4 regions of the Pseudoalteromonas obscura genome follow, and region 1 is predicted to be linked to each of the others. Evidence: predicted binding sites of a transcription regulator. Region 1 holds the regulator's gene; each other region holds the start of a gene.

Evidence for each region. Region 1 encodes sigma-54, which starts transcription at its own class of promoters, with help from an activator protein. Its sites were predicted from a motif close to GTTGGCACGNNNNTNGNNT; they were not measured.
Region 2: a site for sigma-54 is predicted at 1,252-1,270, ahead of QNM18_RS04145 (LruC domain-containing protein). Genes of this name have one in related genera too.
Region 3: a site for sigma-54 is predicted at 1,509-1,527, ahead of fliE (flagellar hook-basal body complex protein FliE). Genes of this name have one in related genera too.
Region 4: a site for sigma-54 is predicted at 1,606-1,624, ahead of QNM18_RS06350 (LPP20 family lipoprotein). Genes of this name have one in related genera too.

What each region holds. Positions count from the first base shown of each region.
Region 1 is NZ_JASJUT010000011.1:95,309-98,480, forward strand. Features, by position in the region: gene ptsN (PTS IIA-like nitrogen regulatory protein PtsN) at 1-259, opposite strand, end outside; gene hpf (ribosome hibernation promoting factor) at 263-550, opposite strand; gene QNM18_RS20950 (RNA polymerase factor sigma-54) at 577-2,088, opposite strand; gene lptB (LPS export ABC transporter ATP-binding protein) at 2,130-2,855, opposite strand; gene lptA (lipopolysaccharide transport periplasmic protein LptA) at 2,852-3,172, opposite strand, start outside.
Region 2 is NZ_JASJUT010000001.1:961,457-964,628, forward strand. Features, by position in the region: gene QNM18_RS04140 (trypsin-like serine protease) at 1-918, shown strand, start outside; gene QNM18_RS04145 (LruC domain-containing protein) at 1,307-3,172, shown strand, end outside.
Region 3 is NZ_JASJUT010000018.1:64,173-67,344, forward strand. Features, by position in the region: gene QNM18_RS25805 (sensor histidine kinase) at 1-2, shown strand, start outside; gene QNM18_RS25810 (sigma-54-dependent transcriptional regulator) at 1-1,408, shown strand, start outside; gene fliE (flagellar hook-basal body complex protein FliE) at 1,562-1,897, shown strand; gene fliF (flagellar basal-body MS-ring/collar protein FliF) at 1,923-3,172, shown strand, end outside.
Region 4 is NZ_JASJUT010000002.1:487,534-490,705, reverse strand. Features, by position in the region: gene QNM18_RS06365 (FlgO family outer membrane protein) at 1-42, shown strand, start outside; tRNA gene QNM18_RS06360 (tRNA-Arg) at 236-310, shown strand; gene QNM18_RS06355 (flagellar assembly protein T N-terminal domain-containing protein) at 351-1,541, opposite strand; gene QNM18_RS06350 (LPP20 family lipoprotein) at 1,673-2,143, shown strand; gene flgN (flagellar export chaperone FlgN) at 2,202-2,630, opposite strand; gene flgM (flagellar biosynthesis anti-sigma factor FlgM) at 2,623-2,946, opposite strand; gene flgA (flagellar basal body P-ring formation chaperone FlgA) at 3,018-3,172, opposite strand, start outside.

The DNA.
Region 1 (3,172 bases):
TGGCTTGTTGATTTACAAGTATGATGGCAACAATATTATTTAAACCTGGCAATCTACCATGTGGGATCGCTATCCCTTTACCTATCCCTGTACTGCCAAGCTTTTCGCGGCATAAAAGTGCCTCAAGAATCTCATGTTGATTGGCACTTGGAATTTTTTGCTGCGCCAACTCACTAATATATTGAAGTATTCTTTTCTTACTATTAAAAAGGACCGCAGCTTTGCTACAGTCCTCGGAAATGAGTGTGCTAAGTTTCATGATTTAGTGTCGAGTTAGCTTCTCTTTATGTTTAATCACTTGTCGGTCTAGCTTATCAATCAAACCATCAATTGCTGCATACATATCTTTATGTTCTGTAGAAGCGAACAATTCACCTCCGTTGACATGCAATGTGGCTTCTGCTTTTTGTATGAGTTTTTCGACATCTAAGATTACATGTACGTTGTTGATGTGATCAAAATGCCTTTCTAGCTTCGCAAACTTACTCGTTACGTAGTCTCTTAATGAATCGGTAATTTCTACATGGCGACCAGTTAAATTTAGTTGCATAAGCATTTTTCCTTCTTTTGTTACGCCTAAATCAAGCTCTTACGTTGATTAGACGGTGGAATAGCCAAAGACTCTCGGTATTTGGCAATAGTACGTCTTGCCACCTTAATACCTTGATCAGCTAATACATCTGCAATTTTGCTATCACTCAAAGGTTTAGCTGAGTTTTCAGCTGCAATTAGCTTTTTGATGAGTGCTCGGATTGCTGTGGAAGAGCATTCACCACCATTCTCGGTACTAACGTGGCTCGAGAAGAAGTATTTCAATTCGTAAATGCCACGAGGCGTGTGCATGTATTTTTGCGTTGTTACTCGAGATATTGTCGACTCGTGCATGTCAACCATTTCAGCAACATCATTGAGTACCATAGGTCTCATTGCCTCAGGGCCATGTTCAAAGAATGCCTGTTGTTGCTGCACAATGCAATTAGTAACTTTCAATAAAGTTTCATTTCTGCTTTCAAGGCTTTTAATAAACCACTTTGCTTCTTGTAAATGAGAGCGAATAAATTGACTGTCACTGCTTGATTTTACAGAGCGAGACATTGCAGCGTAATGATCGTTAACTCTTATTTTAGGCATAGAGTCAGGGTTTAGCTCTACAACCCAACGCCCCTTGACCTTTTTCACTGAGACATCAGGGATCACGTAATCGGCTTCTTCTTGCACTATACTTGCCGCGGGCTTAGGGTTTAAGCTGTGGATCAACGTCATCACTTCTTTTAGCTCACCTTCTTTGAGCTTTGTTTTCTTCATGATAGTACGATAATCACGATTCGCTAATAGATCGATATGTTCATCGATAACTAACTTGGTTTGTTCAAGCCAAGGGGTGTCTGCTGCAAATTGATTGAGTTGTACGATTAAGCATTCCTGAAGGCTTCGAGCGGCGATGCCTACTGGATCAAAGAGTTGGATGCGTTTTAATACAGCTTCAACTTCATCGAGTTCGACGGGATCTTGATCATTGTCTAGATTCAAGCTTTCTAAAATGTCTTCACACGATACGGTTAAAATGCCAGAATCATCGACCCCCTCTACAATTGACAGTGCGATCAGTCTATCCGTCGCGCTAAATGGCGTGAGCTCAAGCTGCCACATCAAATATTCTTGCAAGCTTTCTGTTGTTTGCCCTTGGTAAACACTTTCATCCTCAGGCATAGGTCCTGATGAACTAACCGGTGCCGCACTGATGTATTCATCCCAAGTAACATCCATCGCCATCTCATCGCTGAGTGTCTCTTTATTTAGAGCTGTGTCAGTGTCTTGCTCATAATCACTGAGCTGCGGCTCAGGGATCTCCTCAGAACTGGACTCCGCTTTTTCGCTTGTCTGTGATTGCTCTTGCGTTTTATCTAGACCGTTGTCAAAAGACTCTTGTTCGTTTTCTTCTACTTCCAATAAAGGATTGCTGTCCAGCGCTTCTTGAATTTCTTGCTGGAGGTCTAATGTGCTCAACTGCAGCAGGCGAATCGCCTGCTGCAGTTGTGGTGTCATTGTTAATTGCTGCCCCATGCGCAGCTGTAGCGATTGCCTCATGTATCTCTAACAATCCTTTCTGTTGTTACGCTTATTCTTAACTATAGCCTGAATTGTTCGCCTAAGTAGACATCTCGGACTGTTTGATCCGCTAAAACATGTTCAGGACTACCTGAAGCAATTAATTCACCATGGGAAACAATATAGGCTTTTTCACATACATCCAATGTTTCACGCACATTGTGATCTGTGATCAACACACCGATTCCACGGTTTTTTAAATGCTCAATAATTTTCTTTATATCTAACACTGAAATGGGATCAACGCCAGCAAAAGGCTCATCTAATAGAATAAATTTTGGATCTGCGGCTAAAGCGCGAGCAATTTCGACTCGACGACGCTCTCCACCGGAAAGCGCCATTCCTAAACTAGAGCGAATATGTTGAATATTAAATTCGTCCAATAATTCGTTTAATATCGTTTCACGCTGAGCTTTATTTAGGTCTTTACGAGTTTCCAAAATAGCCATTAAATTTTGATAAACCGTCAACTTTCTGAATATCGATGACTCTTGTGGTAAATAGCCTATCCCCATACGTGCACGGCTGTGCATTGGCAGTAGGGTGATGTCTTGCTGATCAATGTGAATGCTGCCTTTGTCACTTGGCACTAAACCGACAATCATATAAAAAGTGGTGGTTTTACCTGCGCCATTAGGCCCTAGCAAACCCACAATGCTCCCAGCTTCAACACTTAGTTCGACATTTTTAACAACTTGTCTGCCTTTGTAGCTTTTGGCGAGTGCTGTGGCTTTTAGTGTGCTCACTGTTGCTCCTTGTTACCATCTTGTTTTTTGTCAACAGGGAGTAAGACTGTTCTTACGCGCTTACCTTCGTCATTGGCTTTTTGTGCGCTGATCAGCTGTTTTTCCATATCATAGAGTATTTCTTGAGCGGAAATCTTTTGGCCTGCTTGGCTGATCTCTGCGTTACCCTTGATTGTCAGCAGGCGATTTGCGACATCATAGCGCACTTCATTGGCGCTGGCTTTTAAGAGTGAGCCATCAGTTTGTCGTTCCTGAAAGATTGCGGGAGAGCCAGTCGCAACTAACAATTGTTTATTCTCGCCTAGCTCTTCTCGCCG
Region 2 (3,172 bases), on a different contig from region 1:
GCTGATACGGAAACAGTGCTAGGTAATGAGGCCATGCTCGCTATCACAGCTGAAAAAGTCACGCAAGATACAACTAAAACTTATCAAGTTACCGTTACTGATCGGCTTGGTGCCTCTACCAGCGCACAAGTTGAGGTTAATATTGCCGCGAACCAAGCGCCAGTTATCAAGTTTGTACAAAACGAAATCAATGTAAGAAGCGAAACCGAGTTCACGCTGGATGCATCACAGACGACAGATCCTGAAGGCGACGCGATTACCTATTCTTGGGTCAAATTGCCAGTCCAAGGTGAGGTGGTAGGTGATAAAGCAAGTATGACCATCAAAGCAGAGAAAGCGCTGCAAAATTTGACTATTGCTTATCAGTTAACTGCGACAGATAGCTTCGGTGCGAGCTCAACTGAGTTAATGAAAGTTAATATCAGCAAGAACAATGCCCCAATAGTGACCTTAACAAGTGAAACTCAAAGTGCCTCTCCAGGCGATGAGGTAGTCATTGTTGCTTCTTCAACAGATCCTGATGGCGATGATATGGTTTATAGCTGGGAGCAAAACAGTGGGCCGGACGTAACCCTATCTAGCGACAATACGCAACTAACGTTTATTGCGCCAGCAGTGACCCAAGACGAGACGCTTGAGTTTACGCTCACAGTAACCGACTCATTTGGCCTCTCTCATTCGCAAAATGCAAGCATCGTCGTAAAATTACCTGCTGCAAAAGTTGATGAAGATAAGCCAGAAGTTGAAACGCCTGATACAACAGTTCAAACACCTGATACAACGGTTGAAACGCCTGATTCAACAGCTGAGACACCTACTCAAGCGGTTGAAAAAGATAACGGTTCAAGCGGTTCGTTTGGCATTATCAGCTTGTTCATGCTCTCTTTAGTTGGGTTCAGACGCTTTATGGCAAAATAAGCCCCCCAAACAGATAAAAATAATAAAAGCCTTCTCTTCATGATGAAGGCTTTTTTTTAACCTTATTACTGTACTGTTCTTTCGACTGCCAACCTGAATTAAACAGGTATTATGTTTGAGATGGCAAGAGCGGTATAAGTAAATCATCTCCGTTTTTAGAAAAATCCACAAAGCCGTCAACTAAAAATATTCTGTATGATTTTTAATACCCTAGCCATTTTTCATGGTGCATTTCATTTTTATCAAAATGCTACTCTCAGTTTTTAAACCGCATCGCAAGTTGCAATCTCATTTCAAAAAAATAAAAAACAACTTTAAATTCAATATTTTAACTTTGGCATCTCGATTGCAAACTCAATCATAGCTAATTTATATGTTGGAGAGAAACATGAAATACAGATTACTCAGCTTATGCTTGCTGTCGGCAGGTGCCAGTGCCACCCCTTTCGATACTTGCCCGTCAAAAGCGTTCTTAGTGCAAGGCAATACAGCCTCTATTTACGGCGTCAATTTAGTTTCAGGGTCTTACAGTGAATTTGCTCAAAGTGTAGGAACCAATGACAAGTTAAACGGTTTTGGCTTTAGTCTCCACGACAGATACTTATACGGATGGGACTACAGCCGAAAAGACGTAGGCCGAGTCGGGAAGGATTATACTCTGGAACCACTCAACACAATTGGGTTTCCTGATACCAACTTCTATGTCGGTGACGTCGCTATCCATGAAAATGCCTACTATGTGTATAGAAAAGGAGGTTCGTATGGCTTATATCGTGTGTCTTTGGACGAAAATAGCAACGACTACCTGCAAGCCACACGCGTGATTAATGGTAGCGCGCTCAATTTAAACATCTTTGATATGGCATTTGCACCAAACGGTGAAGCAGGTCTTGCATATAGTGTGGACAGCAACGGGAACTTACATCGTATTAATGTCGCTACAGGCGCTAGCAGTTCCCTTGGTAACGTCGGCCAATCAGGCACTTTTGGCGCAGTCTACTTTGATGTTGAGAACAACTTTTACATTAGCCGTAATCAAGACGGTCATATTTACCGAGTAAACATTGAAGACCCGTCAGATACACAGTTGTTTGCTTATGGCCCAATTTCAAATACTAATGACGGTGCGCGCTGTGCAACCGCCCCCATCATTGACGAAGGCGAAGAGCCCACATTGGATTATGGCGATGCGCCAGACAGCTATGGTACATCATTGAACGAAAACGGTGCCCGCCACAGCGTAGGTGACCTCTACTTTGGTGACAGTGTCAGCGCGGAACATTTACCGAAAGCGCAAGATGACGACAATGGCGTGAGCTTTGTTACAAGTATTGAAACTGGGTATGACGCACTGATTTCATTCACTCTGTCAACTAACGGGTTTGTCAATGCGTGGATAGATTGGAATCAAGATGGTCAATTCCAATCATCTGAACGCATTATCAGCGAATTTTCAGGTGTAGCCGGTGAAAATCGTGTATTAGTGCCTGTCCCGGTTGATGCTGTTGAAGGCAACACATGGGCACGCTTTAGAGTATCAAACAACAGTGACATCGCACCAACCGGTGGTGTTGGCAATGGTGAGGTAGAAGATATTGCAGTAAGCGTAGTTGCGAGCAGCTTGATTGAATCAACAACTGCATGGCAAACAGCTGCATTTGAAGACCTATGGCCGCAAACCGGTGACTACGATTTCAATGATGTTGTTGTCAGATATAGAACGACCACAGGTCAAATTGGTAGTCAGGTTGTTCAATATAAAGTAGAAGGTGCACTTATGGCTGTAGGCGCAGGATACCACAATGCATTTGCAATCCGCTTCAAAGATATTGCTCGCAGCCATGTAAAAGAGTCTGAGTTACAACTGACAATTGATGGCTCTACCGCACAACATAGCCCGCTTGAAGCCAACCGCAATGAAGCTATCACTGTCATTTTCACAGATACAAGAGACATGGTACCCACTCAGGAAGGGTGTAAATTCTTTAGAACCGAAGAAGGTTGCAGCGACATCCAGCGCTCGCCTATTCCGTTCGAATTAACACTGCCGCTCTCTACAAGTTACAACGCAAGTATTGCAACGGTAGATAAGCTAGACCCTTTTATATTTGCCGTGAACGGTCACTATCATGGTCCTTATGTAGACTCAAATAATGGTCGTGGATGGGAAGTACATTTAAAGAATCAAAGCCCAACAGAAGCATTTGACAACAGCTACTTGGATCAAGGCGATGATACATCTACAACCAATGGT
Region 3 (3,172 bases), on a different contig from region 1:
GAGCAATAAAATTCTAGTCGTTGAAGATGACGCAGGTTTACGTGAAGCACTTTTGGATACTCTAGAGCTCGCTGGTATTGATTGTGTTGAGGCTGATAGCGCTGAGCAAGCAATGATATTGCTAAAACAGCAGAGCTTCTCACTGGTTGTCAGTGATGTTCAAATGGGTCAGATGAGCGGTATTGACCTGCTCAAAAGTATTAAACTGAACTTTCCAAATTTACCAGTATTGATGATGACGGCATATGCAACCATTGATGATGCTGTTGAAGCAATGCGCTTGGGTGCCATTGATTACATGGCTAAGCCATTTGCGCCAGAGGTGCTACTCAATATGGTTAGCCGTTATATGCCGGAGAAAGAGAAAGAAACGGATGGGCCAATTGTTGCAGATGAAAAAAGTTTGCAGCTTTTGAATCTCGCCAAAAAAGTGGCGTTGTCAGATGCCAGTGTCATGGTGTTGGGTCCAAGTGGCTCAGGTAAAGAAGTTTTGGCACGTTATATCCATGACAACTCTGAGCGAAAGAGCGAACCTTTTGTTGCAATTAACTGTGCTGCAATACCTGAAAACATGCTTGAGGCAACATTATTCGGGTATGAAAAAGGTGCCTTTACCGGCGCGATTCAAGCATGTCCAGGTAAATTTGAGCAAGCGCAAAAGGGGACTATTTTACTTGACGAAATCACTGAAATGGATCTTGGTCTGCAAGCTAAGCTGCTCCGTGTATTACAAGAGCGTGAAGTTGAAAGGCTAGGTGGTAGGAAAACCATTGAATTGGATGTCAGAGTTTTGGCAACCAGTAACCGAGATTTAAAAGATGCGGTTGCAGAAGGCAAATTCCGTGAAGATTTATACTATCGCCTGAATGTATTTCCGTTAACATGGCTACCATTGAAAGACAGAGCCGCAGATATTGTGCCTTTGGCGATGCATTTAATGGATAGACATTGTCAGAAGTCCAACCAGCCGACACCTCAGCTTACTGTGGCTGCTCAGCAAAAATTATTGCAACATGCATGGCCGGGTAATGTTAGGGAACTCGATAACGTAGTTCAGCGTGCCCTTATTCTACAACAAGGCAATGAAGTATCTGATGCGGATGTTTTTATTGAAAATTTGATTCCCATTGAAGCTTCAGGAGAAACTATCCTCAACCCCAATCCAGTGGAATTGGATGCATCTCCTTTTAAAGTAGAGCCTGTTGAAGAGCAAAACCATACAACACCAGTAGATAGCCTGAGCTACAAAGAAGAGCTCCAAGACAAGGAGCATCAAATTATTCTGGATACATTAACGCGTTGTAACGGTAAGCGTAAGGACGTAGCGGAAATACTCGGGATAAGCCCCAGAACGCTGAGATATAAGCTAGCTAAAATGCGAGATTTAGGATTACCAGTTCCAGCCTAATTTATATAAAGCAACCAGTTATCAACTGGTTGCTTTATAACCTGTCAAAATATTGCCCCTCCAAATTAACTTGTAACCTTTTGAAATTAAAGGGTTAAAAGTTGGCATGATTAGTGCTTTATCCAGTGTAAGAGTATTTACAGGGTGAGCGACATGAAAATTCAAAACACCAGTCTATATCAAGAAATGCAATCTATGGCAGCGCAAGCGGGCCGAGTTCAACCACAGGCGAAGCCGCCTATTCAAGAAAGTGCTGCTACGTCAACGGCGCAGTTTGGTGACGTGCTGCAAAATGCATTGAATACAGTGGCCGGTTTGCAAAGAGATGCAAAAGAAAAAGTGACTGCGGTTGAGATGGGAGATCGCAGTGTCTCTTTGGCAGAGGCGATGATTGCAAAAAATAAATCATCGGTCGCTTTTGAAGCAACTGTACAAGTTCGTAATAAACTTGTAGAAGCTTACAAAGATATCATGAGCATGCCGGTATAATTGAAGAGATGATTGGAGAGTAACTGTGGCTACGAATCAAACGACAGATTTAGCACTTTCAGACAACCAAGCAGGTGCTGTAGCTGAAGGCGCAGACACCCAGCAAGAGCAAAAGTCTGGCTATTTTAGCGCTTTGAGCGGCGTTGATATGCTACGTCAAGTTACGCTCGTCATCGCACTGGCAATTTGCTTGGCAATCGCTGTTTTCATCATCATTTGGGCGCGTCAGCCAGATATGCGTCCGCTGGGTCAATATCCCACTGATGAATTGGTGCAAACCCTAGACTTTTTAGACGCGCAAAAAATTGAGTATGACCTTGAAGGCAATACCATCATGGTTGCCGAGTCAGATTACCAAAACATCAAATTAAAAATGGCGCGAGATGGATTTTCACAATCACCTTCGTCAGGCGCAGATATCTTAATGCAGGATATGGGCTTTGGTGTGAGTCAGCGTCTTGAAAGAGAGCGACTAAAGCATAGCCGAGAGCAGCAGCTAGCTCGCACAATTGAAGAGTTGCAAGACATCAATCGTGCAAAAGTATTGTTGGCAATACCAAAAGAGAATGTATTTGCTCGCAGAGAGAAAAAGCCTTCAGCGACTGTGGTATTAACAATGAAACGCGGCCGCACGCTAGATGGTGAAGAGGTTGACTCAATTGTAGATATCGTCGCGTCCGCAGTACAAGGCTTGGAGCCATCACGTGTCACCGTGACAGACCAAAATGGTCGACTACTCAACTCAGGTTCTCAAGATTCATTGGCTGCACGCTCACGCAAAGAGTATGAAATTGAACGCAAACGTGAATCTGAATATTTATCTAAAATAGACAGCATTATGATCCCGGTTGTTGGGCTGGGCAATTTCACAGCGCAAGTTGACTTGACTATGGACTTCAGTGCGGTTGAAGAAACGCAAAAACGCTTTAACCCTGACTTACCCGCAGTGCGCAGTGAAACCACTTTTGAAGAGAGTAACATTGGTGGGATCACCGCAGGTATCCCAGGTGCGTTGAGTAATCAGCCACCGATGGACTCGAATATTCCTGAAGTAGCAGGTGCTGGTGGCAGCGGCAAAGGTACTACACCGAGTCGTTCGCAAAAAGAGGCGACGCGCAACTACGAGCTGGATACAACGATTTCTCATAAGCGTCAACAAACTGGCGTGATCCGTCGGATCAGCGTCTCCGTTGCAGTTGATTATGTTGCAAAAGCGGATGCAGAAGGCAATGTTTCCATGGTGCCCCGCGCTCAAGAAGAATTAAATAACATTCG
Region 4 (3,172 bases), on a different contig from region 1:
CCTTATTTTATCCTTCATCCCAGTGCGACAGTCACTTATTGACCTGCTAGGCTTGGCAGCTGTAAGTAGTCAAGCCATGGCTCCAAAACTAGCTCATTTCTAACTCTATACCTTAATTGCGTATTTAGGTTTCTGTTTTTGCGTACTATTTTCAAAATATACTTGTCATTTAGGGTTTAGCGCTGTTATAAATATAACCGCACAAACAAGAGTTTACCCTCTGATGTGATAGCGTGTCCCCGTAGTTTAATGGATAAAACGGGGCCCTCCTAAGGCTTTGATGTAGGTTCGATTCCTACCGGGGACGCCAGCTGAATAATTTGAGTTTAAAAGGCTCCAGAGAAGCCAGGTTATAGTGCAAAGTCTTCACTGGGGGCGATGATAAGTTCGACAATATCGTTTATTTGGATATTGTTCATTGGTCTGCTGTTTATATTTTTTGCGATGGCATTTTGGGCATTAACTTGTGTTACTTTGACACGATTAATTGTTTGAATGCTGCGCGTAAAAAACTGGTTTCTCTCACCTGCAACGTCACTGCGGTGTGCGATACTCAAAATCTGTCCTTCTTTTAGCCCATGAGCACTGCCTAAGTTAATTACAACCTGATCTTGATCTTTGTGAAGGATCCTACCTTTTGTTGGCAGACATGAAAAAGCTTGGTTTAGATCTTGGGCAAGGCTATTAAAAACACCTTGTATACGTTTGCCATAGTCAGTATGCCAAAAGGTGTCGCTATATACGTCGATGATCTTGGTTTTTTCATAGGGCCACACACCTGTTACGCTATAGTGTTGTTGCCATACTTTATCTTTGCTGATTGCGTCGAAAGCGGCAAAATCTATTTTGAAACTTCTCACGTATTCGTCATCTTGCCAAAAAGCATAATCACTGTTTAATTGTTGTGTACTGGCGAGGTCTGTTATTTGGCTGAGCAATACATATTGGCTATTGCTTGAGGCTGTGAGGCTCTCAATAAGCTGAGCGTCGTAATCAAAATTTTGTGAAAAGAACGCACGTACATTAATGCTCTTATCTATAAATGGGATAGGCTTGACCGACATATTGCGTTGCATCAATGTGTGATACATGCGTTCACTGGTCGATTTATGTATGTCAAAAATTTGACCAAGTCTGGCTTGATGAGGTTGCATCAGCTGGCTTTGGGTTATCGTGATCTGTTTATTAAACGACTCTTCAGGGCACTGCTGTTGTTTAGGGAAGATATCTAAGTGAAGAGTTACACTCATAACACCATCTTTAGTGTTTTCTGATACTAGATTGATCTCTTGGATTTCACCGTGGCTTTTAATTTTTATATGATCTTGTGCAAGCACGCCATCTGCGAGCGTTTGAATGCTTGATACAGTGGCACCAGAAAAAATCAGCGCTTGTGTTATGGCATCTTGCACAGCTTCTTGCCTTGCCGCTGCTCTGTCAGTTGTGTATGCATTTGCATACCCTGTTACTTCAAACCATTCTGCTTGAGCACTAAAGCTTAGTAAACAGGCTACAAGAGCTGTACTACTTACTTTTTTCATCGTTCAATACCATATCAAAATTTTGACTTCTATTTCATAGTTCAGCAAATCCTATGCCAATAGCATTGGCGCAATTTGTGCATGCCATATTAACACAAAGGCAATTTGGCATGATTAGGAGTCGGTAACATATGCGAAAGTTATTTAAAATTAGCAAAATTTTAGCCATAGGTGTAGTGGTAGGTCTTGCTGGCTGCAGCTCAATTATCGACAAACATGTAGAATATAGTTACGTTCAACCAGATAGCTACCCGGTTTTAAAAGCGATAGGGTACGCGCCTTTGGACGCACAGCCAGGGGCGAGCGATAGTGAAAAAATGCTTATGGCAATTAAAGTATCTAAACTGGAAGCGTATCGAGAGCTAGCCGAGCAGGTTTACGGCCACCAGCTTAATGCCACGACTACCGTGCGGGGCGTCGTTGCACAAAATGATGGGTTGCGCAGCCAAGTTCAGGGGGTGATCCGAGGTGCCCGAGTACTTAAGTCATATGCGGTGGGTGATATTTATACCACTGAGTTGGAGCTCGATATGAAAACCGTATATGACCTTTATATTGGTCAAGTAAAACCGAAAAAGATTCAAAGAGTCACGTACTACTAGCCATTTCTAACAAAAAAAGCACTGTCGACACAGTGCTTTTTTTGTCGCTAAGATTAACTTAAGCTTTGAGGTTTTTGACGATTTCGCCTACGTTTTCAACCACATTTCCTTCTTCTGTGTAAGTGGTCGACATTGGCCTGCCAATCAATATCTCTTTTAATTCACGCACTGTCATATGTGCTAAATGAGCTGCTTTGGCATTCACCTCATTTTGGTTTTTGCATTTGATTAGCAATAAATTGATTTGCTCCGTTAAGGGCGCCACATCTGGATCTTGAAACAACTCTTTCGGGTAAGTTGATAAACTTTTATCAGTCTTCTGTATTGTATTTAAGAAGGTAATTTTTTGCCGCGCGATATCTTTTAAGCCATCGCCGTTTCTAGAACTGAGCGCGGTTAGTTCATCGTCTAGAAGCTGGGTCAAAGCTTCTAGTGATGTAATTTGTGCCGTAAGTTGCTGTATACACAGCTCAATATCTTTATCCATATAAATCGAATTCAAATGCCGCTATATTTTTGGCAAGTTTCTCAGCGTCAACCTGATACTTGCCTTCTGAAATGGCTTTTTTAAGCTCTTCTACTTTCTTACTATCAAATGCTGGAGTTTGTTGTGCTTTGTCTTGCAAGCCTTTTAATTGCTGTGCCTGTGGCGTCAAGCTAACCGAATCTGAGGCCGCTTTTTGTTGAGCAGCAGGCTTTGTTGCCGTATTACTTGCATCATTTCTTTGCAATTCAGCACGTTGTTGCTTAATATTATTAGCAACATTGTTTGGCTGATTTTGACCGTTAATGTTATTAACCATGACATTGACCCATATAAATAGTTGTTTCAGTCTTTTTATCGACCATTCCACTACTAACTTTAGCAAAAATTTTAAATATTGACCGCAACTGAATCAACATCTTTTACGCGTGCTCGGATGGTTTTCCCTGATTTTACATTTTTTACACGAATTTGCTCGCCGAGATTGCCATCTTGCAGGGCGATCCCCTGAGTTTTGATAGCAAAGTGCCCATTGCCTGCCACTA